3 regions of the Stenotrophomonas sp. K-6 genome follow, and region 2 is predicted to be linked to each of the others. Evidence: predicted binding sites of a transcription regulator. Region 2 holds the regulator's gene; each other region holds the start of a gene.

Region 1 (5,828 bases), on a different contig from region 2:
ATGGCCAATGAGGTGCTGGCGGCCTCGGTCGACGAGGAAGCCCACGTCGCGGCCGAGGTCGTGGCCGTGGAGGCACCGGCAGCGGTGCCGGCGTCGCGCCCGAAGAAGGCCGCGCCCAAGGCACCGGCAAAGAAAGCGGCAAAGAAGACGGCCACCAAGGCCGCACCCAAGGCAGCTGCAAAGAAGCCGGCCAAGCCCAAGCGCTGAGCAATCAACGGGTCAGCCCCGGGGCTGACCCGTCCTGCTAACCGGCGAAGGTATCCCAGCCCATCCGGGCGATCAGCACCACCACCAGGCCGACGAACAGCTTGCGGATGAAGGGCGTGCCGCCGCGCAGCGCCATCCGCGTACCGACCACCGAGCCGATGATGTTGGCCGCGGCCATCGGCAGCGCGAACAGCCACAGGATGTTGCCGGTCGGCACGAAGAACGAGATCGCCGCCACGTTGGTCGCCAGGTTCACCACCTTGGAGGCGGCCGACGCACGCAGGAAGTCCAGCCCGAAGAAGCGCACGAACAGGAAGATCAGGAAGCTGCCGGTGCCGGGCCCGAAGAAGCCGTCGTAGAACCCGATCACGGCACCGATGGCCAATGCGGTCACCAGCTCCTTGCGGCCGATCTCGCGCGGGCGGTGCAGGGCACCGAAGTCCTTCTTCCACAGCGTGTAGCCGAGCATCGCCACCAGCAGCACCAGCACCAGTGGGCGTACTGCGTCCTTGGGCAGCAGGCTGACCGCCGTGGCCCCGGCAAACGAGAACACAAATGCCGTGCCCGCCGCGAACAGCACCGGCCGCCACGGGAAGCGCACATTGCGCGCATAGCGGAACGCCGCCGCGGCGGTGCCGAACATCGAGCTGAACTTGTTGGTGCCGAACAGCATCGCCGGCGTGTGCTGCGGCAGGACGGTGAACAACCCGGGCAGCTGCACCAGCCCGCCGCCGCCGACGGCGGCATCGACCAGGCCGGCGATGAAGGCGATCGCCACCAACCAGAACAGCTCAGGGGGAACCATCTCAAGCACGGCGGGGCATCGCAACGCAGGGCGCGCAAGCATACGCCCGGTCATCGCGCGACAATACCCCCATGACCACCGTCTCTTCCGATCCCTGTCCCTGCGGCCGCCCGCTGGCCTACGCCGCCTGCTGCGGCCTTTACCATGCCGGCACCCCCGCGCCGGATGCCGAAGCGCTGATGCGCTCGCGCTACAGCGCTTACGTACGGCATCTGGGCGACTACCTGCTGGCCAGCTGGCACCCGTCCACGCGCCCGGCCGAGCTCTCGCTGGCCGAAGCACCCGGCCAGCGCACCCAGTGGCTGGGGCTGACGATCCACGCCCACACCCGCTCAGATCCCGACCACGCCCAGGTCCGCTTCACCGCGCGCTACAAGGTCGGCGGCGGCAGTGCGGTGAAAATGCTGGAACACAGCCGCTTCGTCCGCGAAGACGGCCGCTGGTTCTATCTCGACGCGCTGCCCTGAGCCAGTGCGGTCGCGCGCACCGGCACGGTGCCCTGCTGGCCAAGTGCACACACACAGTTGCGGCCGGCGTCCTTGGCCGCATACAGCGCCTGGTCGGCGGCCTTGATCACCGCTTGCGCGCTGTCGGCAACCCGGCTGTCGGCCACGCCGATGCTCACCGTCACCTGCACCACCGCACCGTTGCCACCACGCCCACGCTGCAGCTGCCCCACCGCATCGTCGCGGCTGCGCGCGGCGCGGTCGCGCAGATGCATACGCACCCCCTCGATCCTCGCGCGGACCTCTTCCACGGCCGCCACGCAGGCCGGGGCAGGGCGATCCAGGAACACCAGCGCGAATTCCTCACCGCCATAGCGGAACGCGCGGCCACCCCCGCCCACCTCGGCCAGGCGCGCGGCCACCAGCTTGAGCACGTCATCGCCGGCATCGTGGCCGTGGGTATCGTTGAAGCGCTTGAAGTGATCCACATCGACCATCGCGATGGTGTAGGTGGTGCCCACGCGCTGCAGATACTCATTGAACGCGCGGCGCCCGGGCAGGCCGGTGAGTTCATCGCGGAAGGCCATGTGGAACGCCTCCTGCAGCATCGCCGAGACGATCAGCAGCAGTGCCATGCAGCTCACCGCCGGCAGCAGCGCCGGCGACACGAACACCCGCGGCAGCAGCCACCACAGGCAGAGCAGGGCGATCAGCAGGGCGGTATGCAGCGGGCGGGGGCGTCGCCAGGCCTGGACAGCCAAGGCCACCGTCGTAATGAGAAACAGCAGCGCCGGGAGTTGGGCCAGCGCATTCCAGTCGCTGGGCAGCCAGGCCAGGTGGCGATCGGACAGCAGCGCCTGCATGCCGTCGGGAACCTGCGTGGCCAACAACAGGAAGATACCCAGGGCCGTTCCGCTGACCACGCCTCGCAGCAACAGATCCTGGCGCAGCCGTCCGCGTTCAGGCCACAGCCCATGCAGCAGAAACAGCAGCGGCAGCCACCATGACACCGCGTGGAAGACCAGGGGCGTCTGTGCCGAAATCACCCCATCACGCAGGAATGTGCCGACCACACCATGCAGCAGGGCGAACGCCAGGGCGATGGCCAGCATCAGGCACAGCGCCCGGACGCGGTTGTAGATCAGCGCCAGGCCGACGCCCAGGCAGGCCAGCACCATCGGCAGCAGGCGATGCACCGGGCTGCCGGCTTCCGCCGCGGGGGTAGCCGCCCACAATCCCAGCGCGACCAGTACTGCAGGCAGCACGAACAGATAGTGACTGGGCTGGCGTAGCAGATGCGTCCGCAAGAGGGGGGTCCACGTGGTGGCCGGCGCGCCGTGGCTGCAGCGTGCAAACCGGACTACACAGGCGATGGGTCTTCCCCGGTAGCGGCCTGGGCGTATTCAACTTGAGCAATGTCACCGAATCGATGCGGTGCCATGACGTGGCACTCACCCCGGCTGGTCGATCCTCACCGCAATGAATACCGCCGTCGCTGCCGCACTACCGCACACTGCCGCCCCGCCATCGCCGCTGGCCGTCCGCTACGCCACCGTGCGTGCGCGGACGCTCGCCTTGGCCGCCCCGCTCAGCGCGGAAGACGCCATGGTCCAGAGCATGCCCGACGCCAGTCCGGCGAAATGGCACCTGGCTCATACCACCTGGTTCTTCGAGCGCTTCGTGCTGGCGACCCGCCCGGGCTACGCGCCGATCGACGCGGACTGGCACTACCTGTTCAACAGTTATTACCAGAGCATCGGTCCGGCCCATGCACGCCCGCAGCGCGGTCTGCTCTCGCGCCCGACGCTGGACGAGGTGCTGCACTTCCGCGCGGAGATCGATCAGCGCGTGCTGGCCGCACTGCAGGCCGGCAACCTGAGCGAACAGGCGCAGCATCAACTGCTGCTTGGCCTGCACCATGAGCAGCAGCACCAGGAATTGCTGTTGACCGACATCAAGCACGCGTTCTGGTCCAATCCACTGCAACCGGCGTACCGCACCGATCTCCCGGCAAGCCCGGCGCGTGCGCTTCCGCTGCAGTGGCGCAGCAGCCCGGAGCAGATCGTGCAGATCGGCGCACCGGTCTGGCCCACCCAGCCGGCGTTTGCGTATGACAACGAATCGCCCGTCCACCGTGCGTTGGTGCCCGCACATGCGCTGGCCAACCGCCCGGTCAACAACGAGGAGTACCGTCAGTTCGTCCAGGCCGGCGGCTATCGCGAGCCACGCTGGTGGATGAGCGAGGGCTGGACGCTGTGCCAGGAACAGCAGTGGCAGCACCCGCTGTACTGGGATGACGCGCTGGAGCGCGAGTTCACGCTGGGCGGCTGGCGCGCGCTCGATCCGCACGCACCGGTCTGCCACCTGAGCTATTTCGAAGCCGACGCCTACGCGCGTTGGTGCGACGCCCGCCTGCCCACGGAGTTCGAATGGGAAGCGGCGACGGTGGGTCGGCCGCTGCGGGGGCGGTTCGCCGATGCCGACCAGCTGCACCCCGGCGGCGCGGACGAGGCCGGCGATATCGTCCAGTTGTTCGGCGATGTGTGGGAATGGACCAGCAGCGCCTACGGGCCCTATCCCGGCTTCCGTACTTTCCCGGGCAACCTGGGTGAGTACAACGGCAAGTTCATGTGTGGGCAGTGGGTGCTGCGGGGCGGCAGCTGTGCCACCCCGGCCGATCATCTTCGCGCCAGCTACCGCAATTTCTTCGCACCGTCGGCCCGGTGGCAGTTCGCCGGGGTCCGCCTGGCCCGGGACGTCGCATGAGCTCGGTCCGCGATGCGCTGGGTGCACTGACCGATCTGCAGCCGGATCGCGGCCAGATCACCGCCGAGATCCTGCACGGGCTTTCGGCTACGCCGCGGCAGCTGCCGTCCAAATACTTCTACGATGCGCAGGGTTCGGCCCTGTTCGAGCAGATCACCCGGCAGCCGGAGTACTACCCCACCCGCACCGAACTGCAGCTGTTGCAGGACTGTGCGCATGACATCGCCAAGGTGGTCGGCCCGCGCCTGCACGTGGTGGAACTGGGCAGTGGCAGCGGGCGCAAGACCGAACTGCTGCTGCATGCGCTGCGTGACCCGGTCGCCTACACCCCGATCGAAATCTCGCGCGCCGCGCTGCTGGACAGCATCACCCGGCTCGCACCGTCGCTGCCGGACATCGAAATGCTGCCGGTCTGCGCTGACTTCACCCAGCCGGTGCAGCTGCCCATCCCGCAGCGCGAGCCGGCGCGCCACCTGGTCTTCTTCCCCGGCTCGACGCTGGGCAATTTCGCCCATGACGACGCCATCGCACTGCTGAAGGCGATGCGCCAGACAATGGGTCCGGATGGTATGGCCCTGATCGGGATCGATCTGCACAAGGACGCGGCGTTGATCGAAGCGGCGTACAACGACGCTGCCGGGGTCACCGCCGAGTTCACCCTCAATCTGCTGCGTCGGCTCAACCGCGACATCGGCAGCGATTTCGATCTGGACGGCTTCCGCCACCGTGCCCGCTACAGCGTGCCGCGGCTGCGCATCGAAACCGAGCTGGTCAGCCAGCGCGACCAGCGCGTGCAGGTGGATGGTCAGAGCTTCGATTTCGCCGAAGGCGAGGCGATGACCGTCGAGTACAGCCATAAATACACTGACGCGGTGTTCTCCCGTATGGCCGCCGATGCCGGCCTGCAGGTGACCGCGCATTGGAACGCGACGGATCCGGCCTTCGGCCTGCGCCTGCTGCAACCGGTCTGACCTGCGCGGCATTGCCGCTATGATGCAGGTCCACTGGCTGCAAGGATTCCTGCCAATGCGATGGTCGCCCCTGTTGTTGGCCGGGCTGTGTCTCGGCGCACCGTTGATCGCGGTTGCCGCGCCGGACGCATTCTCCACGTGCCTGGTCACCCTCAAGGCCCAGGCCGGCAAGCAGGGCATCACGGCCGAGCGCTTCGACGCACTTACCGCCGGGCTGACCCCCGATCCCAGCGTGCTGCCGCTGCTCGATGCGCAGCCGGAGTTCACCACCCCGTTGTGGGATTACCTGGCCGCATTGGTGGATACCCAGCGCGTGGCGGATGGGCGCGCCCGCCTGGTCGAGCACCGTGATCTGCTGTCCCGGGTATCGTCGGAGTACGGCGTGGACCCGGCCACGATCGTCGCGGTCTGGGGCGTGGAGAGTGATTACGGCCGTGTGTTCGGCAAGCGCCCGCTGTTGCAGTCGCTGGCCACGCTGTCCTGCGAGGGCCGCCGACAGCCGTTCTTCCGCGGCGAGCTGCTGGCGCTGCTCAAGCTGATCGACGCTGGCGACCTGCGTGCCGAAGGCCTGACCGGCTCGTGGGCCGGCGCCTTCGGCCACACCCAGTTCATGCCCTCCACCTATGCGCGTAT
Region 2 (5,828 bases):
AGCGAGCGCGCGACATCGCGGGCCACCTTGGGGAAGCGCGAGAACACCTTGCCGACCGGCTGCATGCGGGTGCGCATCACCGCCGACTGCAGGCGGGCGGTGGCGATGTCCAGGGTGGAGACCGCGCGGTCCAGCTCTTCATCGTGCAGGCGCGCGCGCAGGGTCTTGAGCCGGTTGCGCGAGAGCACCAGTTCGCCGATCAGGTTGACGATCGCATCCAGGCGTTTGGTATCCACGCGCACGGTGTGCTCGGCCTCGGCGACCGGCTTGTTGGGCGCCGGCTTGTTGGCGGCAGGCGCGGCGGGCGCTGCCACTGCACGCGGCGCCGGGGCCGGTGCAGCCGTCACGGGCTTGGCACCGGGTGCCGCGCCGCCGTGCAGCTGGTCGAGCAGGGATTCGAACTCGTCCTCGCTGATCATGCCGTCGTCTTTCCTGGCGGCGACCGCGGTCGGTGCGGCACCGCCATGCAGCTGGTCGAGCAGTGCTTCGAATTCATCGTCGGTGATCAGCTCACCGCTGCTGGGGCCGGCGGCGGCGCTCGGTGCGGCCGCCGGCGTCGCCGGGCCGTTGACGTCGAACTGTGCGATCAGCTCCGGCGGGGCATAGCCCGGCTCGGTGCCGGCCGAGACCGAGTCCAGCATCGACTGCAGATAGTCCAGCGACTGCTGGGCCGCGTCGAAGTGATGGGCTTGCAGCGTGGCCTGGCCCGAGCGCGCCATGCCGAGGGTTTCCTCGGCGGCGTGGCACAGCTCGACCATCGCCTGGATGCCGAGGAAGCCCGCGCCGCCTTTGAGCGTGTGGAACCCGCGGAACACGGCGTTGAGCTGGTCACCGTCCTGGGGCGCCTGCTCCAGCGACACCAGCTGTTCGCCAAGGCGATCCAGGATCTCCTGGGCCTCGAGGATGAAGTCGGCAGCGATATCGTCCGGAACAGCACTCATGATCGTTAAAGTCCCAAATCGGAGAGCAGGTCGTCAGCGTCGACCTGTGAAACCTGGTGGCGGTCCAGACCGGTCACGGCCGGGCCGGCCAGACCGTTGTCGCGCTTGTGCGCGGTGTCGTCCTGCGGCGGCAGCCCGAGTGCACCGAAGCCTTCATGCACGCGACGCACGATGCCCACCACGCGGCGGATGATCTGCCCGGTGAGATCCTGGTAGCTCTGGGTGAGTGCGATCTCGGTCAGGTTGTGGCGGATGCGGTCCAGCTGCTGGTCCTGGTCGGCCGTCACGCCATTGGCGCGCAGCTGCTCGGTGAGCGTGCGGCATTCTTCGGCCAGGTCCAGGGTGCGGTGGGTGGCCTGTTCGGTCATCGCCACCACGTGATCCAGACGCGCGCAGGCATCGTCCAGTTCGCCGGCTTCGCTGGGCAGGCTGGGCAGCTCGCCCAGTGCCTGGCCCAGCTCGCGGGCAAGCCGGTTCAACCCGGCCATCATCGGCTGGGTCCGCAGTGCGGCCAGTGCATCGATTTGCTGACGCCACGCTGCTTCGTCGCCCGATTCCAGCGCGGCCAGTGCATCCTGCAGGCGCTGCACCAGCGCTGATTTGTCGCTCAGGGTTTCCATCAGGCGCTCGCCGCCAGACGTTCGAAGATCTTGCCGAGCTTTTCTTCCAGGGTCTGGGCGGTGAACGGCTTGATGATGTAGCCGTTGACGCCGTTCTGGGCCGCTTCGATGATCTGCTCGCGCTTGGCTTCTGCGGTCACCATCAACACCGGCAGGGTCTTGAGCTTGGCGTCGGCGCGGATGGCCTTGAGCAGGTCGATGCCCGTCATCACCGGCATGTTCCAGTCGGTGACCACGAAATCGAACGGCTGGCTCTGCAACAGCATCAGCGCGGCATGCCCGTCCTCGGCTTCGGCGGTGTTGGTGAAGCCCAGATCGCCCAGCAGGTTCTTGACGATACGACGCATGGTCGAAAAATCGTCGACGATCAGGATACGCATGTTCTTGTCCAAAGCTCTTTCCTCGGTCTTAATGGTTCTCGAGGCCGGCGTCGGCCGCCTCGAAGATTTTCAGTCGGCCACGCAGGCGCAGCACGGCCTGGCCATGGATCTGGCACACGCGCGATTCGCTGACGCCCAACACGGCGCCGATCTCTTTCAGGTTCAGTTCCTGCTCGTAGTACAGCGACAGGACCAGCTGTTCGCGCTCGGGCAGCAGTCCGATGGCGTTGCCCAGCTCACGTCCGAACTCACCGCGCTCCAGCACCTGCTGCGGGGTCGGGCCGCCCTGGGCAACGGTGTCCAGTTCGCCCTGGTCCTCGATCCGTGATTCCAGGCTCAGCACCTGGCCGCGCGAGGCATCTTCCATCAGGCGCAGGTAGTCCGGCAGCGGCATGTCCATCGCGGCGGCCACTTCCGTGGCGCTGGCGGCACGGCCGGTGCTCTGCTCAAGCCGGCGGATGGTGGCGGCGGCGTCGCGGGCGCGGCGGTGGACCGAGCGCGGTACCCAGTCGCCACGGCGGATCTCATCGATCATCGAGCCACGGATGCGGATCGAGGCATAGGTCTCGAACGAGGCGCCCTGGTCGGCGTCGTAGCTGCGCGACGCTTCGATCAGGCCCATCATGCCGGCCTGGATCAGGTCGTCCACTTCCACGCTCGCCGGCAGGCGGGCGGCCAGGTGATGGGCGATGCGGCGGACCAGGTCGGAGTGCTGGGCAATGCACTCGTTGGCTGCGACCCGCTGGACCTCTTTGTATTGTGCGGCGCCTTTCATGCGGTCACCCCGCGTTGCTTGAGGATGCGTTCGAGGAAGAACTCAACGCCGCCACGTGGCTCGGTCGGGGCCTGCCAGCGTGCGGTACGGCGCGCGATCTCGGTCAGTGCCAGCGCCGAGGGGCTGGACGGGTAGGCCTTCACCACCGGCTGCTGGCGCTGGACCGACAGGCGCAGCCAGTCGTCCTGCGGCACGCAGCCCAGGTAGTTGAGCGAGACATCGGCGAGGAACTTCTCGCAGACGCGGGTCAGCTTCTCGTACAGCACCCGGCCTTCATTCGGGTCGCGCACCATGTTGGCGACCACCTGGATCCGGTCCACGCCGCGTTCGCGCGAGAGCACTTTGATCAAGGCGTAGGCGTCGGTGATCGAGGCCGGCTCATCGCAGACCACGACGACGGTGTCCTGGGCGGCCTGGCAGAACGTCAACACGCCGTCGGTGATGCCCGCGGCCGTGTCCACCACCATGATGTCCAGCTCACGCTCCAGCTCGGAAAACACGTTGATCAGCCCGATGTGCTCGGCCTGCTGCAGCTCGGCCATGTTGCGGCGGCCGGAGGCGGCCGGCACCACCAGCAGGCCGCCGGGGCCTTCGATGATGACCTCCTCCAGCGTGCAGCGCCCGGCGATCAGGTCGGCCAGGGTCACGGTCGGCTTCAGCCCCAGGATCACATCGACATTGGCCAGGGCCAGGTCGGCATCCAGCAGCAGGGTGCGTTTGCCCATGCTGGCAAGCGCCACGGCCAGGTTGGCCGAAACGTTCGTTTTGCCCACGCCGCCCTTGCCGCCGGTGACGGCGATGGTGCGGACCGGGCCCAGCGGCTGGCTTCGGGTAGCCGACAACGGGAAGGTCTGGGTCAGCTTGGCGTACTCACGCGACGGCATGGTTCAACTCCGGGTTGCAGGGCATATCGGCCGCGCGGCGCAAATCTTCAAGGCGAAGTACAAGATTGGCCGCACTGGCACGGTGCAGGTCTTCAGGAACGTCCTGGCCATCGGTGACCCAGGTGATCGGCAGGCGGTGGTCCACGGCCACCGACAGGGCGGTACCGAAGCGCCCGGTCTCGTCCAGCTTGCTCAGCACCACACCCTGCGGGTTGGCGGCGCTGAAGCGGCGGACCACCTCGTCCATGTCGCCGAAACTGGTGTTGGCCGGCAGCACCAGCAGGGTGCGGATCTGCTCGGCGGCCCGCAGCCACTGCAGCTGGGCGGCCAGCGCACGGTCGCGCGGGCCCAGGCCGGCGGTGTCGATCAGGACCAGTTTGTAGTCCTTCAGGCGTTCCAGCAGCTGGTTCAGATCGCTGCCACTGCTGGCCTCGTGGACGGCGATGCCGAGCTGGCGGCCGAAGCCGTACAGCTGCTCGCGGGCGCCGATGCGGCCGGTATCGGTGGTGACCAGGGCCACATCGCGGGCGGCGTGGGCTTCGGCGAAGCGCGAGGCCAGCTTGGCGATGGTGGTGGTCTTGCCGGCACCCGTCGGGCCGACCAGGGCGATCACGCCGCCCGCTTCGAGCGGGTCGACCGGGGCGATCGGCAGCTTCTTGGAGAGCAGGCCGAGCATCAGGCCGCGGCCACGGTGGGCTTCGGTGTCCAGCGGAATCTGCATGGCCACGTCACGGCTGATGCCGGCGTCGAAGCCGTATTCATCCATCAGGTCCAAGGCGGCCGCACGGACCGGCGAGCCGCGCAGGCGTTCGTCGGTGAAGCGGTGCATCTCGCGCTCGATGACGTGGCGCATGCCCGCCACTTCGTGACGCAGCTGGCGGAGTTCTTCGTCGTCGCGCGGGATCAGGCTCAGCTCCGGCACGCTGGCCACGACCGGTGCCGGTTCGTTGGCGGCGGCCGCGGTGGTCACCGGCAGCGGCAGCGGCAGCGCCGGCGGTACGGCGGTGGCCACGATCGCGGCCGGGGCGAGCACCGCCGCGGCCGGCAATGCGGGCTCGTCCATTTCATCCAGTGGTGGATCGATCACGAAACGGGCGCGGTTGATCGCGGCGGGCGCGGCAACAGCCTCCACCGGCTCGGCGGGCGCCGCCGCCGCGGCCTGCTCGACATTGAACGGCGCGAAGATCTGCTCCGGCAGCGACGGTTCGTTGACAGCCGGGTTGAGGCCTGCGCGGGCCAGGGTGGCGGCAAAGCCATCACTGCCGCGCGGCGGCACTACTTCGTGGGCGGTATCGAGCGTGCGGCCGGTCGCGCCGACAGCGGCGCGCGCCAGGGCGGCAACGGCCGAAGTGGTGGCCGCGACCGGCTCGGGCGTGGCGACCGGGGCCTTGCGACGGGTCACCGCCGCGATCACGGCATCGGCGGCGCTGCGTGGGCGCGGGGCCGGCGGCGGAGCGACGTCCTTGCGGGCCGCTTCCAGGGCACGCTGCACGGCGTCTTCATCGTAGTTCGCCGCCGCCACGATTTCGACACCTTCCGCGATCCGGCGGTTGGACAGGATCACGGCGTCCGGACCGTGTTCCTTGCGCACCAGGTTCATGGCCGAGCGCATATCGGAGGCGACGAAGCGTTTGATTTTCATGCTGTGGTACCGGGACTGGGGCGGCGGAGTGGTGGAAGGGAAACGCTGGTTGTCGGTGGTCTGCACGGTCAGGGATTCCCTTTATTTCCTGCTGCGGTGAATTCGAATGAGGTGTCTGTTTTCTGTCGCGTTGCCGTCGGGCGCCTGGCTCAACTGATCGTGCCGACCAGCTTCAACCGTTTGTCCTCGGGTACCTCGCTGTAGGCGAGTACGGACAGCGAGGGGACGCTGTGGCGTACCAGCCGTGCCAGCGCGGCACGTACCGGGCCGGGGACCAGCACGACCGCCGGCTCGTTCTTCGCTTCCTGCTTGCCGACACATTCGGCCAGGCTTTGATGCAGTCGCTCGGCGAGTCCGGGTTCCAGCGCGGCGCCGTTGCCCTGAGTGGACTCCTGCAAGACGCGTTCCAGTTGCGGATTGAGGGTGAACACCGGCAGCTCCGCCGACATGCCGGCGATCTCCTGCACGATGAAGCGGCCCAGTGCATTGCGTACGGCAGCGGTCAGCACGGCCGGGTCCTGGCTGGTCGGGGCACTTTCCACCAGCGATTCGACGATCTTGCGCAGTTGGCGGATCGGGATGCGTT
Region 3 (5,828 bases), on a different contig from region 2:
CGCGTCGGCGGTGGCCCGTTCCCGACCGAGCTGGACGATGAAGTCGGCCAGGGCATCCGCGACCGCGGTGCCGAGTACGGTGCCTCGACCGGCCGCCCGCGTCGTTGCGGCTGGATGGACATCGTCGCGCTCAAGCGCGCCGTGGCCATCAACGGCATCAGCGGCCTGTGCATCACCAAGCTGGACGTGCTCGATGGCATGGAAAAGCTGAAGGTCTGCATCGCGTACGAGTACCGCGGCAAGCGTACCGAGTACGCCCCGCTGGACGCGCAGGGCTGGGAAGAATGCACGCCGGTGTACCTGGAGTTCCCGGGCTGGACCGAGAACACCCATGGCATCACCAACTGGGATGATCTGCCGCCGGCCGCCCGCGCTTACCTGCGCGCGCTGGAAGAGCTGGCCGGTTGCCCGGTGAGCATCGTCTCGACCGGCCCGGACCGCGACCACACCATGGTGCTGCAGGATCCGTTCGCCTGATCAGGTGGGCACTGACGGGCGATGCCTGGCGGTGCCACCCGGGGTAAATGAAAAAGCCCCGCGCGAGCGGGGCTTTTTCGTGGGCGCCATGCGCGCGATACCATGGCATGCTGTGCGGCCTCTCAACAATCAGATGGGGCAGCATGGAATCTGCTGATGACGCCACCACCGGCATGAACACTGCGAACCGCGCGCTGCATGCGGTGGTCACCGAGCTGGAAGCGCTGTTGCGCGGCGACGGCGAAAACCACTGGGCCGATTGGATGCAGCGGGTCATCATCCAGCTTGAGCAGGGCGATCCAAGCGCGCCGGAGAGCCTGCTGCGCGCCTATGGCGGCATGGGATCGTTCAACGATCTCGCGCTCGGGCAGGACTACAGCAATGGCCACTTCCAGTGGCGAGCGGACGCGGGTGAACTCAATGAGCGTCTGGACGCATTGCGCGGCCGTGCCTGGGAACTGGCACGGGCGATCCGGGATGCAACAGCCAGCCCGCGTTGATCACAGCGCCTGCCGGCCCGTCAGCACCGGATAAGGGTTGATCGATTCGCCCTTCCACCACTGCTTCTCCGGCCCCAATACATGGATCTCGAAATGCAGATGGGGGGCTTCGGGGCTCGCGTTGCCCGTGCTGCCGACATAGCCGATGACCTCGCCGCGCTTGACCGTCTTTTTCTCCGCCAGGCCGTCGGCGTAGCGGTCCAGATGGGCGTAGTAATAGCAGTAGCGACCGCTCGGTTCGAACTGGTACACGGTCAGTCCACCCCGCACGCTGTCGAACAATTTCTCCACGGTACCGTCGGCGACGGCCAGCACCGGCGTGCCGTCCGGCGCGAGGATGTCGATGGCATCGTGCACGCGGCCCTCGCTGCGCGCATCGGTGAAGGTGTCCTGCAATTGGTCCGCGCCGATGCCCTGCACCGGCAGCAGCAGGGCGCCGCCGGCATCTGCTGGAGGCGCAGCGAGACCGCCCGCGTCAGGCGCAGGCGGTGCGGGCACGGTCTGGATCGGTGCCGGTGTCGCGGCCGGCGTGGAAGCAGGCGGCGGTGGCGCATCGAGTGCGGCACGGGTGGAACTCGTCGCCGATCCCACCTTGGCCGGTTCGGCGGCGCCAAGGCGGGCGGACGGCCCCGGCCCCAGCAGCCAGTAGCCGACCACGCCGATCACCAGCCCTACCGCCAGCAGTCGCAGGGTCTTCATGCGCTTACTCCTGCATTACGACGGGCACGGACGCATCCACCGCATCGGCCACCTGCAGCGCATCCCAGTTGGTCAGGCGCACACAACCATGCGACTCGGTCTTGCCCACGTGGCCAGGCTCGGGCGTGCCGTGCAGACCGTAATGCGGTTTGGAAATGTCGATCCAGACCACGCCGACCGGATTGTTCGGGCCCGGCGGCAGCACTGCCTTGCTGTCGCCGGCCTTGGCGTCCCAGAACAGCTTGGGGTTGTAGTGGAAGGTGGGATCGCGCGAGATGCCGAGGATCTTCCATTTGCCAATCGGCAGCGGGTCATGTTTGCTGCCCGACGACACGGGGAACTGGGCGTAGACCTTGCCATCGGCATCGAACAGCCGGAGCGTCGAGTCGGATTTGTCGATGACCAGCTTGCTGGCTTTGGCCAAGGGCGTAACGGCGATGTTCGGCACCTGGATCACGCTGCCGGCCTTGCCCAGGTCCACACCGGGATTGAGCGCTTTCAGCAGGTCGGGCGAGGCGTGGAAGCGTTCGCCCAGTGCTTCTTCCACGGAGCCGAAGCCCAGCGATGTCAGCTTGGCCTGTTCGGCCGGCCCCTTCGGCACGGGCTGGAACGGGCCGGCCACATCCTCGGCGGTCAGCGTGTAGCGCACCAGCGGCGGGGCGCTGTCCGGCTGCAGGGCCTTCCAGGTCGCATCGTCCAGCTCACCGCTCACCTTGATCCCGCGGGCGGCCTGGAAGCCGGACACGGCCCGCTTCTGGTTGGAACCCACTTCGCCATCGATCTGCCCCGGAGAGAAGTGGGCGCGGTCCAGCAGCACCTGGGCATGCAGGTCCGAGCGCGGCCCGGTGGCCAGCGGCGTGTCGGCCGCGGCGGTAGCCGGTGTTGTCGCGGCCGGTGCTGTCTGGGCGACGGCCCAGACGGGGGCGGCAAGCGCCAAGGCGAGGGCGGACACGCGGGCGATCTGATGCAGGCGAGGGGTCATGGGATATTCCAGGAGAGACATGCTTCCACCATGCCTGCCGGGCATGCGCAGTGGCCGTGAAAAGCCTGACGCGCGGCTGAGTGGGGTCCTGGGTCCCGCCAATGTGTCCGCTACGTGAACCCATTCACCCGTCGACACGCCTACGGATCAAGGCCGCCCAGGGAAGGCCGATACCAGTGCACCCCCCACGTTTGGAAGTTGTCATGGATTATTTGCGGAACGTCAGCGTCGTCTGGCGGCTTGGCCTGGGCTTCGGCCTGCTGCTGCTGCTGGTGGCTGCGGTCGTCGCCATCGGCGCGACCGGCAGCGCGGAACAGAAACAGTCGATGCAGCAGGTGGTCGAGGTCAATGTGGCCAAGGTCCGGCTGCTGTCGGAAATGCTCGATGCCAACAACCAGATGATGGTGGTCCGCCGCGAGATGCTGATCCGCCAGGGCGATCGGCTGGCCGATGACGAAGTGCGCATCGCCAACCTGGTGAAGCGTTACGAGGCCAGCTGGACTGCCTACCAGGCGTTGCCCACCAATGCTGATGACAAGGCGATTGGGGACGCCATCGCGGCTGCACGCGCGGTCGCGCGCCCGCTCAACAAGCAGATGAGCGAACAGCTCAAGCAAGGCGATTTCGCCGGTGCCACCGCGTTGACGCTGGGCGCCGTGCAGGAAGCGGCCAACGCCTGGAACAAAGCCCTCGGCGATGGCGTGAGCTACGAAGAAACGCAGAGCCGTCAGGCGGCCGCGGAGGCGATCCGGCTGGGTGAGCGTACGTTCCTGCAGTTGCTGGTGCTGGGCGCGATTGCGCTGGTGGTCGGCATCACGGCCTCGGTGTTGATCGGACGCAGCTTGACCGGCCCGCTGGCCCGCGCCGTCGGTCTGGCGACCCGCATGGCCAAGGGCGACCTGGAGCAGGACTTCCGCCTGGGCGGCCGCGACGAGATCACCCAGCTGGGCAACGCCATGGCCACGGTCCGCCAGACCGTCCAGGGCGCGATCACCGCGCAGCTGGACATGGCCCGCCAGCATGAAGCCGGCGCCATCAGCTACCGCATGGACGAAGCCGCCTTCCCGGGCGATTTCGGGCGCATGATCCGCGCGACCAACGAGCTGGTCGGTTCACACGTGGCCGTCGAGTTCCACATGGTCGAGGTGATGCAGCGTTATGCGATCGGCGACCTGAGCCGTGATCTGGACACCTACCCGGGCGAAAAGGCCGTGCTGACCACCACCATGGCCACCGTCAAGGACAGCCTGATGGCGATCAACCAGCAGATCGAGACGCTGGCATCGGCTGCACGTGCGGGCGACTTCTCGGTGCGTGGTACCGAGCAGAGCTTCCAGTTCCAGTTCCGCGCGATGGTCGCCCAGTTGAACGGGATGATGGCCAGCTCGCAGAGCAGCATCGCCGACCTGTCGCAGGTGCTGCGCGCGATCTCCACCGGCGATCTGACCTCGCGCATGGATGGCCACTACGAAGGTGTGTTCGCGCAGATGCGCGACGATGCCACCGTCACCGCCGTGCAGCTGACCGGCATCGTGCAGCAGATCCAGGGCGCGGCGGGCAGCATCAACGATGCCGCACAGGAACTGGCCGCAGGCCACAGCGACCTGTCGCGTCGCACCGAGCAGCAGGCGGCCAATCTGGAAGAGGCCGCCGCCTCGATGGAAGAGCTGACCTCCACGGTCCGCCAGAACGCCGAGCTGGCCAACCAGGCCGACCATGAAGCGCATGCGGCCGGTGCGGCGGTCAAGGCAACCGAGCAGGCCATCGCGCAGATGGCCGCCGTCATGAGCGAGATCGACCAGTCCTCGGCGCGCATCTCCGAGATCTCCTCGGTGATCGATGGCATCGCCTTCCAGACCAACATCCTGGCCCTGAACGCAGCGGTGGAAGCGGCCCGCGCCGGTGAGAACGGACGTGGCTTCGCGGTCGTGGCGACCGAGGTGCGCACGCTGGCGCAGCGTGCCGGTACGGCGGCCAAGGAGATCAAGGACCTGATCGATGAGTCCAGCAGCAAGGTCAAGACCGGGCTGAGCGTGACCGTGCAGTCCGAGGCGGCGATCGCCCGCCTGACCCAGGCCAGCTCGCGCACCAATCAGCTGATGAGCGACATCGCCGCCGCGACCAAGGAACAGGCCGCCGGCATCGAGCAGGTCAACCAGGTGGTCGTGCAGATGGACCAGGTGACCCAGCAAAACGCGGCGCTGGTGGAAGAAGCCACCGCTGCCAGCCGCGCACTGGAAGAACAGGCGTATGCACTGACCGAATCAGTGGCGGTGTTCAAGCTGGACAACAGCGCGGCAGGCCTGCGTCGCCCGGCGGCATTGCGGGCAGCATGACGACACGTGTGCGCTGAGTAATACAGAAAAGCCCCGCTTCGGCGGGGCTTTTTCATGCCGATCCGGCCGGCCGACGCAGCGGCGCGCCCGGCTCAGTCCTCGTTCTCTTCCGCTGCTTCGCGACCCTGCTGGCGGATCAGCGCCTCTTCGCGCGCATCGTTGATGGCGTGGCGGACGCCATCCAGATCGATGGTGCTCTCATCCTGCTCGAATTCACCGGTCAGTACGCTGTCCGGCAGCAGATCGCCAGCCTCGAACAGCGCCCACATCTCCTCGCCGTACCAGGTCTCCAGCAGCTCCGGCGCCCAGCGGCCCAGATACGCGGTGAGGTTGTTGACGTCGCGCAGCAGCATCGTACGTGCGGCATTGTTGCCCGCCGCACTGACCACCTGCGGGAAATCGATCACCACCGGGCCTTCCGGGCCGACCAGCACGTTGTACGGCGACAGATCGCCGTGGATCAGCCCGCAGCACAGCATCCGCACGACCTGGCGGACCAGAATCTGGTGGAACTCGCGCGCCTGTTCCGGGCTGAGTTCAACCTCGCCCAGGCGCGCGGCGGAATACCCTTCAGCATCGGTGACCAGCTCCATCACCAACACGCCGTGGAAGTAGCCATAAGGCTCCGGCACGCGCACGCCGGCATCGCGCAGCTGGTACAGCGCATCGACCTCGGTGTTCTTCCAGGCCGCTTCCTGCTGCTTGCGGCCGTAGTTGCTGGCCTTGCCCACCGCGCGCGCTTCGCGGCTGCCACGGACCTTGCGGCCTTCCTGGTACTGGACGCGCTGCTGGAAGCTGCGCTGGGCCATGTCCTTGTAGACCTTTGCGCAGCGC

Evidence for each region. The regulator FliA, encoded in region 2, starts transcription of late flagellar genes. The targets are predictions, from matches to a motif close to TAAAGTTTNNCNNNCNNNGGCCGATAA.
Region 1: the regulator FliA is predicted to act here: its motif matches at 2,844-2,870, upstream of AC13F7_RS13170 (GGDEF domain-containing protein).
Region 3: the regulator FliA is predicted to act here: its motif matches at 2,806-2,832, upstream of AC13F7_RS04645 (methyl-accepting chemotaxis protein).

Annotation. Positions count from the first base shown of each region.
Region 1 is NZ_JBSPUC010000004.1:9,041-14,868, reverse strand. It holds gene AC13F7_RS13185 (ATP-binding protein) at 1-207, shown strand, start outside; gene AC13F7_RS13180 (sulfite exporter TauE/SafE family protein) at 245-1,021, opposite strand; gene AC13F7_RS13175 (YchJ family metal-binding protein) at 1,084-1,479, shown strand; gene AC13F7_RS13170 (GGDEF domain-containing protein) at 1,458-2,765, opposite strand; gene egtB (ergothioneine biosynthesis protein EgtB) at 2,938-4,224, shown strand; gene egtD (L-histidine N(alpha)-methyltransferase) at 4,221-5,195, shown strand; gene AC13F7_RS13155 (lytic murein transglycosylase) at 5,251-5,828, shown strand, end outside.
Region 2 is NZ_JBSPUC010000002.1:25,062-30,889, reverse strand. It holds gene AC13F7_RS05535 (chemotaxis protein CheA) at 1-941, opposite strand, end outside; gene AC13F7_RS05530 (protein phosphatase CheZ) at 947-1,561, opposite strand; gene cheY (chemotaxis response regulator CheY) at 1,561-1,953, opposite strand; gene AC13F7_RS05520 (RNA polymerase sigma factor FliA) at 1,970-2,716, opposite strand; gene AC13F7_RS05515 (MinD/ParA family ATP-binding protein) at 2,713-3,600, opposite strand; gene AC13F7_RS05510 (AAA family ATPase) at 3,587-5,242, opposite strand; gene flhA (flagellar biosynthesis protein FlhA) at 5,392-5,828, opposite strand, start outside.
Region 3 is NZ_JBSPUC010000001.1:1,054,712-1,060,539, forward strand. It holds gene AC13F7_RS04625 (adenylosuccinate synthase) at 1-477, shown strand, start outside; gene AC13F7_RS04630 (DUF6966 domain-containing protein) at 651-977, shown strand; gene AC13F7_RS04635 (M23 family metallopeptidase) at 978-1,676, opposite strand; gene AC13F7_RS04640 (L,D-transpeptidase family protein) at 1,681-2,658, opposite strand; gene AC13F7_RS04645 (methyl-accepting chemotaxis protein) at 2,862-4,994, shown strand; gene AC13F7_RS04650 (PA4780 family RIO1-like protein kinase) at 5,087-5,828, opposite strand, start outside.